2 regions of the Bradyrhizobium sp. USDA 4454 genome follow, and region 2 is predicted to be linked to the other one. Evidence: predicted binding sites of a transcription regulator. Region 2 holds the regulator's gene; the other holds the start of a gene.
What was found. Region 2 encodes PhoB, which activates phosphate uptake and scavenging genes when phosphate is short. Its sites were predicted from a motif close to TGTCATNNANCTGTCAT; they were not measured.

Region 1: ACVIW0_RS21515 (DUF47 domain-containing protein) is a predicted target of PhoB. The motif match lies at 2,432-2,448, and genes of this name have one in related genera.

The regions. Positions count from the first base shown of each region.
Region 1 covers NZ_JBTRCN010000001.1:4,561,441-4,567,815, reverse strand. The annotation lists gene ACVIW0_RS21530 (ABC transporter substrate-binding protein) at 1-443, shown strand, start outside; gene ACVIW0_RS21525 (branched-chain amino acid ABC transporter permease) at 509-1,372, shown strand; gene ACVIW0_RS21520 (branched-chain amino acid ABC transporter permease) at 1,374-2,342, shown strand; gene ACVIW0_RS21515 (DUF47 domain-containing protein) at 2,488-3,132, shown strand; gene ACVIW0_RS21510 (inorganic phosphate transporter) at 3,209-4,213, shown strand; gene sugE (quaternary ammonium compound efflux SMR transporter SugE) at 4,214-4,528, opposite strand; gene ACVIW0_RS21500 (peptide chain release factor 3) at 4,680-6,299, shown strand.
Region 2 covers NZ_JBTRCN010000001.1:7,634,232-7,640,606, forward strand. The annotation lists gene argF (ornithine carbamoyltransferase) at 1-470, opposite strand, end outside; gene ACVIW0_RS35565 (acetylornithine transaminase) at 470-1,672, opposite strand; gene ACVIW0_RS35570 (hypothetical protein) at 1,671-1,910, shown strand; gene ACVIW0_RS35575 (GcrA family cell cycle regulator) at 2,170-2,682, shown strand; gene phoB (phosphate regulon transcriptional regulator PhoB) at 2,942-3,652, opposite strand; gene phoU (phosphate signaling complex protein PhoU) at 3,714-4,433, opposite strand; gene pstB (phosphate ABC transporter ATP-binding protein PstB) at 4,454-5,272, opposite strand; gene pstA (phosphate ABC transporter permease PstA) at 5,269-6,114, opposite strand; gene pstC (phosphate ABC transporter permease subunit PstC) at 6,119-6,375, opposite strand, start outside.

The sequences.
Region 1 (6,375 bases), 3.1 Mb from region 2:
ACGTCAAGGCGATCGGGCTCGAGACCGCGCAGGGCCTCAACTTCACCGAAACGTTCTACTGGGACCTCAACGACAACACCCGCGCGTTCTCCAAGCGTTTCTCGGAGAAAATGAAGAGCGGCGCGCCGCCGACCATGGTGCAGGCCGGCGTCTATGCGGGCCTCACACATTACTTCAAGGCGCTGGACGCGCTCGGCGGCAATCCGCATGACGGCGCCAAGGTGATCGCCAAGATGAAGACGATCCCGACCGACGATCCGCTGTTCGGCAAGGGCGAGATCGAGCCCAACGGCCGCGTCACCCACGACGCCTATCTGTTCGAGGTGAAGAAGCCCTCGGAGTCCAAAGGACCGTGGGACTTCTACAAGCTGGTCGGCACCGTGCCGGGCAAGGAGGCCTTCACGCCGCTCGACAAGAGCACCTGTGCGCTCCTGAAGAAGTGACGATCATGCCCGCCGGCCATGCGCGTGGCCGGCGGGCTTCATCTATCTAAGCGAAAGCTCACTCGATGCAGGCTCTCTACGCACAGCTTCTGGTCGGACTGATCAACGGCTCATTCTACGCGCTGCTCAGTCTCGGGCTTGCCGTCATCTTCGGCATGCTCAACATCATCAATTTCGCGCATGGCGCGCTCTACATGATGGGCGCGTTCGTGGCGTATTTTCTGCTCAACCTGGGCGGCATCAACTACTGGTGGGCGCTGATCATCGCCCCCGTCGTGGTCGGCATCTTCGGCATGATCCTCGAGCGCACCATGCTGCAATGGCTGACCGGGCTCGACCATCTCTACGGCCTGCTCTTGACCTTCGGCATCGCGCTGATCGTGCAGGGCGTGTTCCAGAACTATTTCGGCTCCTCCGGCCTGCCTTACTCGATCCCGGATCAGCTCAAGGGCGGCGTCAATCTCGGCTTCATGTTCCTGCCGATCTATCGCGGCTGGGTGGTCGTGTTCTCGCTGGTGGTGTGCCTTGCCACCTGGTTCCTGATCGAGAAGACGCAGCTCGGCGCCTACCTGCGTGCCGCGACGGAAAACCCGACGCTGGTGCGCGCCTTCGGCATCAACGTGCCGCGCATGATCACGCTGACCTACGGTCTCGGCGTCGGCCTGGCCGCGCTCGCCGGCGTGCTGTCGGCGCCGATCAACCAGGTCCGCCCGCTGATGGGCGCCGATCTCATCATCGTGGTGTTCGCGGTGGTCGTGATCGGCGGTATGGGCTCGATCATGGGCTCGATCATCACCGGCTTCACGCTCGGCGTGATCGAGGGATTGACCAAGTATTTTTATCCCGAGGCCTCCAACACCGTGGTGTTCGTGCTGATGGTGCTGGTGCTGCTGGTGAAGCCAACGGGACTGACGGGACGGGCGGCCTGATATGTCAGCATTGACCGACGATACACTTCCGGTGACGCCGCGCGCGATGCGCGACGAGATGATCGTATTCGCCGTGATGGCGGCGCTGCTGGCGATCGTGCCGTGGACGGGGATCTATCCGTTCTTCGTGATGCAGGCGCTGTGCTTTGCGCTGCTCGCCTGCGCCTTCAACCTCTTGATCGGCTTTGGCGGCCTGCTGTCGTTCGGCCACGCCATGTTCCTCGGCACCGCCGGCTACGTCTCGGCGCACGCGCTGAAGGTGTGGGGGCTGCCGCCCGAACTCGGCATCGTGGTCGGCACCGCGGCGGCGGCCCTGCTCGGCCTCGCCACCGGCTACATCTCGATCAAGCGGCAGGGCATCTACTTCTCGATGATCACGCTGGCACTGTCGCAGCTGCTTTACTTCCTGTATTTGCAGGCGCCGTTCACCCATGGCGAAGACGGCATCCAGGGCATCCCGCAAGGCCATTTGCTCGGGATCTTCGACCTCTCGAAGCCGATGGTGCTGTACTACGTCGTGCTGGTCGGCTTCCTTGCCGGCTTCCTGTTGATCTACCGAACCATCAACTCGCCGTTCGGCGAGGTCTTGAAGTCGATCCGCGAGAACGAGCCGCGCGCGATCTCGCTCGGCTACAAGACCGACCAGTACAAGCTCTTGGCCTTCATCCTGTCCGGCACGCTGGCCGGCTTTGCCGGCTCGCTCAAGGTGTTCGTGGCGCAGAACGCCTCGCTCACCGACGTGCATTGGTCGATGTCCGGAGAAATCGTGCTGATGACCCTGGTCGGCGGCCTCGGCACCATCTTTGGCCCGGTGGTCGGTGCGTTCGTGATCATCGCCATGCAGCAATATCTCGCCGGGTTCGGCCAATGGGTGACGGTGATCCAGGGCGTGATCTTCGTGGCCTGCGTGCTGCTGTTCCGCCGCGGCCTGGTCGGTGAGCTGGCCCATCTGCTCAGGCGGTCGCTGTAAGGGCAGGGGGCGGGATTTTCGGCCGACATAGCGGTGGACGACCGCCCGTTCGGGCGGTCGTTTCAGGTTTTTTCCCCGCCAGATGCTCTATGACAGTTCCGTGACAGTCGCTAAAAGGGCTGTCCCGGAATGATGGAACAGAGACATGCTGCGCTGGTTTCGCGCCTTCCTGCCCAAGGAAGAGCGATTTTTCGAGCTGTTCGCCCGCCACGCCCAGACCTCCGTGCAGTGCTCGCTGGCGCTGCAGGACATGCTGAAGGGCGGGGACGAGACCCCGGTGTTCTGCCAGCGCGTCAATCAGTTCGAGAACGACGCCGACAGCGTCACCCGCGAGGTGCTGACCGCGGTTCGCCGCACCTTCATCACCCCGTTCGACCGCGGCGACATCAAGAACCTGATCACCGCGATGGACGACGCGGTCGACCAGATGCAGGCGACCGCCAAGGCGGTGATGCTGTTCGAGGTGCGCGAGTTCGAGCCGCCGATGCGCGAGATCGGCACCCTGATCGTCGAATGCGCCAATCTGGTCGTCCGCGCGTTGCCATTGTTGCAGGCGATCGGCCACAACGTCTCGATGCTGACCCAGATCACTGAGGAACTGACCAAGCTCGAGGGCCGGGTCGACGATCTCCACGATATCGGGCTCAAGGAATTGTTCCTCAAGCACCGCAACGCCAACACGATGGATTTCATCGTCGGCGCGGAGATCTACGACCACCTCGAGAAGGTGGCCGACCGCTTCGACGACGTCGCCAACGAGATCAACTCGATCGTGATCGAGCAAGTCTGAGCATGATCCGGAAAAGTGTGGAGCGGTTTTCCGACAAGATCATGCGCAAGAAAACACAATAAAGCTGGGGCATCACGTGGACGCCACGCTGGGTCTTCCGGTTCTGACCATCCTGATCGCGGTCGCGCTGCTGTTCGACTTCCTGAACGGGCTGCACGACGCCGCGAACTCGATCGCGACCATCGTCTCGACCCGGGTGCTGCGGCCGCAATATGCGGTGTTCTGGGCGGCGTTCTTCAACTTCGTGGCCTTCGCGGTGTTCGGCCTGCACGTCGCCAACACCATCGGCACCGGGATCATCGATCCGGCGGTGGTGGATGCGACCGTGATCTTCGCCGCGCTGGTCGGCGCGATCGTCTGGAACGTGATCACCTGGGGCTTAGGGATTCCCTCATCGAGCTCGCACGCGCTGATCGGCGGCCTGGTCGGCGCCGGCATGGCGAAGGCGGGCATCTCGGCGGCGGTGTGGAGCGGGCTCACCAAGACCTTGCTCGCGATCGTGCTGTCGCCGCTGGTCGGCTTCCTGCTGGCGCTGGTGCTGGTCGCGATCGTGTCCTGGCTGTCGGTGCGCTCGACGCCGTTCGCGGTCGACCGCGCCTTCCGCATCCTGCAATTCGCCTCGGCCTCGCTGTATTCGCTCGGCCATGGCGGCAACGACGCGCAGAAGACCATGGGCATCATCGCCGTGCTGCTCTACTCGCAGGGCCATCTCGGCGACACCTTCGAAATCCCGTTCTGGGTCGTGCTGGCCTGCCAGAGCGCGATGGCGCTGGGCACCCTGATGGGCGGCTGGCGGATCGTCCGGACCATGGGGCTGCGGATCACCAAGCTGACGCCGATGCAGGGTTTTTGCGCCGAAACCGGCGGCGCCGCGACGCTATTCATCGCGACCTATCTCGGGGTTCCCGTCTCGACCACCCACACCATCACCGGCGCCATCGTCGGCGTCGGCGCCGCACGGCGGCTCTCCGCCGTGCGCTGGAACGTGGCGAGCTCGATCGTCTACGCCTGGGTCATCACGATCCCGGCGTCGGCCGCGATCGCGGCCGCGACGTACTGGGTTGTGCAGGTTCTCAAATAGCTAGCCGACCAGTTTCAGCCCGACGATGCCGGACACGATCAGGGCGATGCTGGCGAGCCGCATCGCGCTCGCGGGCTCACCGAGCAGGATGATGCCGAGCGTTGCGGTGCCGACCGCGCCAATCCCGGTCCAGACCGCGTAGGCGGTTCCAATTGGCAGCGTCTTCAGCGCGAGGCCGAGCAGCAGCACGCTGCCGGCCATCGCCGCCAGCGTCAGCACCGATGGCACCGGCCGCGAGAAGCCCTCGGTGTATTTCAGCCCGATCGCCCAGCCGATCTCGAGCAGGCCTGCGGTGAACAGAATGGCCCAAGCCATAACGAACCCTCCGGATAAGGCAGGGTCGTCCCCGCGGCTGATGTGGTGAGGAAAGGTCGTCCTTCCCGGCCAGATATGGGGAACGCGCCGCCGCTCCGCATTGCGACAAAACGCCCTTGATTGCGCCCGTTTTCCCTGCCAAATGCCGGCCATGTCCGATACCGCTGCAACCACCGAATCGCCGTCCCGCTCGCCGCTGTCAGAAGAAGTGGCGCGGCGGCGCACCTTTGCGATCATCTCGCACCCGGACGCCGGCAAGACCACGCTGACGGAAAAGCTGCTGCTGTTCGGCGGCGCCATCAACCTCGCGGGCCAGGTCAAGGCCAAGGGCGAGCGCCGCAACACGCGCTCGGACTGGATGAAGATCGAGCGCGAACGCGGCATCTCGGTGGTCACCTCGGTGATGACCTTCGAATTCAACGACCTCGTGTTCAACCTGCTGGACACGCCGGGCCATGAGGACTTTTCGGAAGACACCTATCGCACGCTGACCGCGGTCGATTCCGCCGTCATGGTGATCGACGCTGCGAAAGGCATCGAAGCGCGCACGCGAAAACTGTTCGAGGTGTGCCGGCTGCGTGACATCCCGATCATCACCTTCATCAACAAGATGGACCGCGAGAGCCGCGACACGTTCGAACTCCTCGATGAGATCGAGAAGACGCTGGCGCTCGACACCACCCCGATGACCTGGCCGGTCGGCCGCGGCCGCGACTTCCTCGGCACCTATGATGTCGTCAATGGCGGCGTGCGCCTGCTCGAGGGTGGCGGCGCCAAGACCGGCGCCACCGAGCAGATCGACATCGCCGATCTCGGCAGGCGCAACCCCAACCTCGACGTCGCCGAGGTCAAGGACGAGCTCGCGCTGGCCTCGGAGGCCTGCAAGCCGTTCGAGCTCGCGGCGTTCCGCGAGGGGCATCTGACGCCGGTCTATTTCGGCAGCGCGCTGCGCAATTTCGGCGTCGGCGACTTGCTCGAAGGCCTCGGCAAATTCGCGCCGGCGCCGCGCGCGCAGGACTCCGATCTGCGCAAGGTCGAGGCGGCCGAGCCGCGGATGAGCGCGTTCGTGTTCAAGATCCAGGCCAACATGGATCCGAACCATCGCGACCGCATCGCCTTCGCCCGGCTGTGCTCGGGCAGGCTCAGCCGCGGCATGAAGGCCAAGCTGGTCCGCACCGGCAAGAACATGAGCCTGTCGAGCCCGCAATTCTTCTTCGCGCAGGATCGCTCGGTGGCGGATGAAGCGTTCGCCGGCGACGTCGTCGGCATTCCCAACCACGGCACCTTGCGGATCGGCGACACCCTGACCGAGGGCGAGGATCTGACCTTCGTCGGCGTGCCGAGTTTTGCGCCTGAAATCGTCCGCCGCGTCCGCCTCACCGATGCGATGAAGGCGAAGAAGCTGAAGGAAGCCCTGCAGCAGATGTCGGAGGAGGGCGTCGTGCAGGTGTTCCGCCCGCGCGACGGCGCGCCGGCGCTGGTCGGCGTGGTCGGTCCGCTGCAGCTCGACGTGCTGAAGGCGCGGCTCGACGCGGAATATTCGCTGCCGGTCGAGTTCGAGGTCTCGGAATTCTCGCTGGCGCGCTGGATCTCGTCCGACGACCGCAAGAAACTCGACGCTTTCATCGCTGCGAACAATTCCGGCATTGCCGACGATGTCGACGGTGATCCCGTGTTCATGGCCAAGAACGAATTCTATCTCGGCTACACACGCGAGCGCGCCGAGGGCATCACCTTCTCCAACGTCAAAGACGTGAAGAAGAAGGCGTAGGGGCCGCTTGCTCCCCTGTCGTCCCCCGGCTCGACCGGGAGACCCAGTACGCCGGGGCTTGTCGATTGATCACAAC
Region 2 (6,375 bases):
ACCGTCTTGCCCTCAATCGAGCCGCGGTTCTCCTCATAGGTCATGAGGTCGGCCATCACCTGGCAGGGATGCGAACGTCGGGTCAGGCCGTTGATGACGGGAACGGTGGCGTGGGCGGCGAGCTCGAGCAGCGCGTCATGGTTGAGGATGCGGATCATGATCGCATCGACATAGCGCGACAGCACGCGCGCGGTGTCGGCGATGGTCTCGCCGCGGCCGAGCTGCATCTCGGCGCCGGTCAGCATGATGGATTCACCGCCGAGCTGGCGCATGCCGACGTCGAACGACACCCTGGTGCGGGTCGACGGGCGCTCGAAGATCATCGCCAGCGTCTTGCCTTCGAGCGGCTTCCTAGCCTTCTCGTGCGCCTTCAGCTTCGCCTTCATGGCGGCGCCGGCGGACAGCATGTTGCGCAGCTCGGCGAGCGGCAGCTCGTTGATGTCGAGGAAGTGACGGACCGGCTTGCTCATTATCCGGCCTTCCTCGGCTGCGCTGCCGACAATGTCGCGCAGGCGCGCTCGAGCGAGACGATCGACTGGTCGATCTCGGCTTCGGTCACGATCAGGGGCGCCAGGAACCGGACCACATTGTCGCCGGCGCCGACGGTGAGCAGCTTCTCGTTGCGCAACGCGGCGATCAGGTCGCCCGACGGCACCACGGCCTTGACGCCGATCAAGAGGCCCTCGCCGCGCACTTCCGCCAGCACGCCGGGATAGCGGTCGACGACGGAGGCGAGCTTCTGCTTGAGCAGCAGCGACATCTTCTGCACGTGATCGAAGAAGCCGGGCTTGAGCATGACGTCGAGCACGGCATTGGCCGCGGCGACCGCCAGCGGATTGCCGCCGAAGGTCGAGCCGTGCGAGCCCGGCGCCATGCCTTCGGCCGCTTTCGCGGTCGCGAGCACCGCGCCGATCGGGAAGCCGCCGCCGAGCGCCTTCGCGAGCGACATCACGTCCGGCGTGACGCCGGTGCGCTTGTAGGCGAACAAATCGCCGGTGCGGCCCATGCCGGTCTGCACCTCGTCGAAGGCGAGCAGCAGGCCATGCTCGTCGCACAGCGCGCGCAGCGCCTTGAAGAACGCCTGCGGCGCCGAGCGGACGCCGCCCTCACCCTGGATCGGTTCGATCAGGATGCCGGCGGTGTGCGGGCCGATCGCCTTCTTCACCGCCTCGATGTCGCCATGCGGCACCTGGTCGAAGCCGTCCATCGGCGGGCCGAAGCCTTCGAGATATTTCGCCGAGCCGGTCGCGGCCAGCGTGGCCAGCGTGCGGCCATGGAAGGCGCCTTCGAAGGTGATGATGCGGTAGCGCTCGCCATGCCCCTTGGAGAAGTGATAGTGGCGGACCAGCTTGATCACGCCCTCCATCGCCTCCGCGCCGGAATTGCAGAAGAACACGAAGTCGGCAAAGCTCTGCTCGCACAGCCGCGCGGCGAGCGCCTCGCCGTCCGGGCTCTTGAACAGGTTCGACATGTGCCAGAGCATGGTCGCCTGTTCCTGCAGCGCCTTCACCAGATGCGGATGCGCATGCCCGAGCGCGTTCACCGCGACGCCCGAGGTGAAATCGAGATAGCGGTCGCCGTTGGTTGCGATCAGCCAGGCGCCCTCACCGCGCTCGAAGCCGAGATCGACCCGGGCGAAGACGGGGAGCAGATGCGACGAGGCGTTGGTCATGGCGTTCACTGCCGGTTTGAAGCCGACAATTGCCGCGCGCCTTGACGCCAGCGCAGCAACGGCCAGCTTCGGAAAACAAAACGGCCGCCTTTGCGGGCGGCACGTGGCGGGCATTCTATGCTGCGGCGGGTCCGTGTCAATCGCCAGGAGCCGGCCCTTTGCCGGGCTTCCTGCGCTGCCAAGCGAGCGCAATCCGGAGCATTCCGGTGCGGTGGAAAAGCCTCACAGCAATGCTTAACTTTCCGGAACATGTGGACGCACGGCCGCGGACTCTTGCGCCAGAGTCACGCCATATTGTAGCGTTTGGCCTGTCGGGTACGACATCTCGTGCGGCAGTACTGGACCCTCTAAGTAGCCTTTGTGTCTCGCGTAAACGTTCGGGCGCAACACCGCGCCCGGCGAGGGCTAAGGGATTCTGGCCGCAGGGATATTTGTCCAGATTTGGCTCGCAGCGCCGCTCCGATAACTGGCCGGCGCCATGCGAAAGGAAGAATGCGATGACGGTATTGACCTGGTCCGACGATCGCGTCGAGCAGCTGAAGAAGCTCTGGGAGTCTGGCCTGTCGGCCAGCCAGATCGCAGCGGAACTTGGCAATGTGACGCGAAACGCCGTGATCGGCAAAGTGCACCGGCTCGGCCTCTCCGGCCGCGCCAAGGCACCCTCCACGGCGGCGCCGCGGCAGCGCAAGGCGCGCCCCGCCCAGCACATGATGCGGGTGGCGCGCCCGGTCTCGCGCGGCAACACCGCGCTCGCGCACGCCTTCGAGGTCGAGATGGAGCCCGATCCGATCTCGTTCGACAATGTGGTGCCGATGAGCCAGCGGCTGTCGCTGCTCGAGCTCAACGAAGCCACCTGCCACTGGCCGGTCGGCGATCCATCGAGCCCGGAGTTCTTCTTCTGCGGCGGCAAGGCGCTCGCCGGCCTGCCCTATTGCGCGCATCACTCGCGCGTCGCCTACCAGCCCGCCGCCGATCGCCGCCGGCCGTCGGCGAAACCGCAGATCAAGTAGCACTCGGGAAAACTACGGAAGACCTGAAAAACAAATCCCCGCACAAGCGGGGATTTTTTTGTGGGGGCAAAGTCCGGAAGCATCACCAGTGTCGTCCCTGCCTAGTGCGCAATTGCGCACGGGGGCCGGGACCCATAACCACGAATGGGTGTTGTTAGAAAGCCGTCTGGCCGCTTGCCTATTGCGCCGGCCGCGGCGTATGGGTCCCGGCCTGCGCCGGGACGACGCCGTGTTGTGGCGTGTGATCGCTACGCAACCGCTACGGCTGCGGTTCGGCTTTCGCAAAGCGGTCGTCGAGCGCGTAGCCGGCGCCGCGCACGGTGCGGATCGGATCCTGCTCGCGGCCCGGATTGAGCAGCTTGCGCAGGCGGCCGATATGCACGTCGACGGTGCGCTCATCGATGTAGATGTCGCGGCCCCAGACGCTGTCGAGCAGCTGCTCGCGGCTGAACACGCGGCCGGGATGCTCGAGGAAGAATTCGAGCAGCCGATACTCGGTCGGACCGAGATCGATCGGACGGCCCGAGCGCGCCACGCGGCGCTTCTCGCGGTCGAGCTCGATGTCGCCATAGGTCAGGACGGTGGCGAGCCGCTCCGGGCTGGCGCGGCGCAGCAGGCCCTTCACCCGCGCCAGGAGTTCCGGCACCGAGAACGGCTTGACGATGTAATCGTCGGCGCCGGTGGCAAGCCCGCGCACCCGCTCGCTCTCCTCGCCCCGCGCGGTCAGCATGATGATCGGAAGCTGCTTGGTCTCGGGCCGCGCCCGCAGGCGGCGGCACAGCTCGATGCCGGACAGGCCCGGCAGCATCCAGTCGAGGACCACGAGGTCGGGAACGCGCTCCTTGAGGCGGGTATCGGCATCGTCGCCGCGCCCCACCGTTTCGACATCGTAGCCTTCGGCATCGAGGTTGTAGCGCAACAGCGTCGTCAGCGCTTCCTCGTCTTCGACTACCAGAATGCGTGCGCTCATCGGTCTAAATTCTCTCTCTGTGGTGATCCGTTGCCCAGACGCAAAACCGAAACGCCGTCGACTAGCTGTTACCCGGCACCGTGGTGGCAAAATTGGTCATGTCGCCCTTCGGGCGCTTGTCGGTGATCTGCTGGCCCTCGATCATGTAGAACACGGTCTCGGCGATGTTGGTGGCGTGATCGCCGATCCGCTCGATGTTCTTGGCGCAGAACATCAGATGGATGCAGAACGAGATGTTGCGCGGATCTTCCATCATGTAGGTGAGCAGCTCGCGGAACAGCGAGGTGCAGATCGCATCGACCTCCTCGTCGCCCTTCCAGACGTTCATCGCCGCCGGCAGATCGTGCGCGGCATAGGCGTCGAGCACCGACTTGACCTGCGACAGCACGAGATCGGTCATGTGCTCGAGGCCGCGGATCAGCTTCAGCGGCTGGAAATCGCTCTCCAGCGCCGCGACGCGCTTGCCCATGTTCTTGGCGAGATCGCCGATCCGCTCGAGGTCGGTGGCGACCCGCATCGCGCTGACGATCTCGCGCAGGTCGATCGCCATCGGCTGGCGGCGGGCGATCGTCAGCACCGCGCGCTCTTCGATGACGCGCTGCAGATTGTCGATCTCGATGTCGGCGGCGACCACGCGCTTGCCGAGCGCGACGTCGCGCCGGATCAGCGCGTCGACCGACTCGGTGATCATCCGCTCGACGAGGCCGCCCATCTCGGCGACCAGGCGGGTCAATTCCTGCAGGTCGCTGTCGAATGCCTTGGCGGTATGTTCGGAAGCCATCATCTCTCTCCTCAGCCCGGTCAACCGAACCGGCCGGTGATGTAGTCCTGGGTGCGTCGATCGCTCGGCGAGGTGAAGATCTTGTTGGTGTCGTCGAACTCGATCAGCTCGCCGAGATACATGAAGGCGGTCTTGTCGGAGACCCGCGCCGCCTGCTGCATGTTGTGGGTGACGATCGCGATCGTGTAATCCTCGGAGAGCTCCTGGATCAGCTCCTCGACCTTGGCGGTCGAGATCGGATCGAGCGCCGAGCACGGCTCGTCGAACAGGATCACCTCGGGACGCACCGCCACGGTGCGCGCGATGCACAACCGCTGCTGCTGGCCGCCGGACAGCGACAGGCCGGAGGCGTTCAGCTTGTCCTTGACCTCGTTCCACAGCGCGCCGCCGCGCAGCGCCTTCTCGACCCGGTCGTCCATCTCGGACTTCGAGATCTTCTCGTAGAGGCGGATGCCGAAGGCGATGTTCTCGTAGATCGTCATCGGGAACGGCGTCGGCTTCTGGAACACCATGCCGACCCGCGCGCGCAGCAGATTGAGGTCGAGCTTGGGATCGAGAATGTTGGTCTGGTCCAGCATCAGCTGGCCGGTGGCGCGCTGGCCCGGATAGAGATCATACATCCGGTTGAAGATGCGAAGCAGGGTCGACTTGCCGCAGCCGGATGGGCCGATGAACGCGGTGACGCGGTTGGTGCCGAGCGTCAGGTTGATGTTCTTGAGCGCGTGGTGCTCACCATAATAGAAGTTGAGGTTGCGCGCGGTGACCTTCGGCGCCGCTTCCGGCAATGGCACGTGGGGAGCGTGACTGGCGGAGGCTGTCGAAACTGAAAGCTCGGTCATTTTGCGGCCCTTTCGGCACCAAGGATACGCGCGCCGATATTCAACGCGAGCACGGTGAAGGTGATGAGCAGTGCGCCGCTCCACGCCAGTTCCTTCCAGTAGGCGTAGGGGCTCTGCACGAAGTTGTTGATGGTCACCGGCAGGTTGGCCATCGTCTTGGTCAAATCCCAGCTGAAGAACTGGTTCGACAGCGCGGTGAACAGCAGCGGCGCGGTCTCGCCGGCGACCCGCGCGGTCGCCAGCAGCACGCCGGTGATCAGGCCCGACCGGGCCGCACGATAAGCGATCCGCTTGATCACCAGCGAACGCGGCAGCCCGAGCGCGGAAGCCGCCTCGCGCAGCGGATTGGGCACCAGCAGCAGCATGTCCTCGGTGGTGCGCAGCACGACCGGGATCACGATCACGGCGAGCGCGAGGCTGCCTGCGATCGCCGAGAAGCCGCGCATCGGCACCACCACCGCACCATAGATGAACAGGCCGATGATGATCGACGGCGCGCTGAGCAGGATGTCGTTGATGAAGCGGATCACCGAGGTGAGCTTGTCGTGCTTGCCGTATTCGGCAAGATAGGTGCCGGCGAACAGGCCGAGCGGCGCGCCGATGCCGACGCCGATCACGGTCATGATGACCGAGCCGACGATGGCGTTGAGCAGGCCGCCCTCAGTCGAACCCGGCGGCGGCGTGTTCTGGGTGAACAGCTGCACGCTGAGGCCGGCGATGCCGTTGTAGAGCAGCGTGATCAGGATCAGCGCCAGCCAGGTGACGCCGAACAATGCGGCGCCGACGCAGAGCGTGCGGATGACGATGTCGCTGCGGCGGCGGGATTTGTAGATCGGGTTCATGGCGTCACTTTCCCGCCTTCTTCTCGAGCCGCATCAGCATCAGCCGCGCGCCGGCGAGCACAAAGAAGGTCAGCACGAACAGCAACAGGCCGAGCAGGATCAGGCCGGACTGGTGCAGGCCGTCGCTCTCGGCGAATTCGGAGGCGATCGCCGCCGAGATCGTGGTGCCCGGCGCGAAGATCGACGACGAGATGCGGAACGAATTGCCGATGATGAAGGTCACCGCCATGGTCTCGCCGAGCGCGCGGCCGAGCGCCAGCA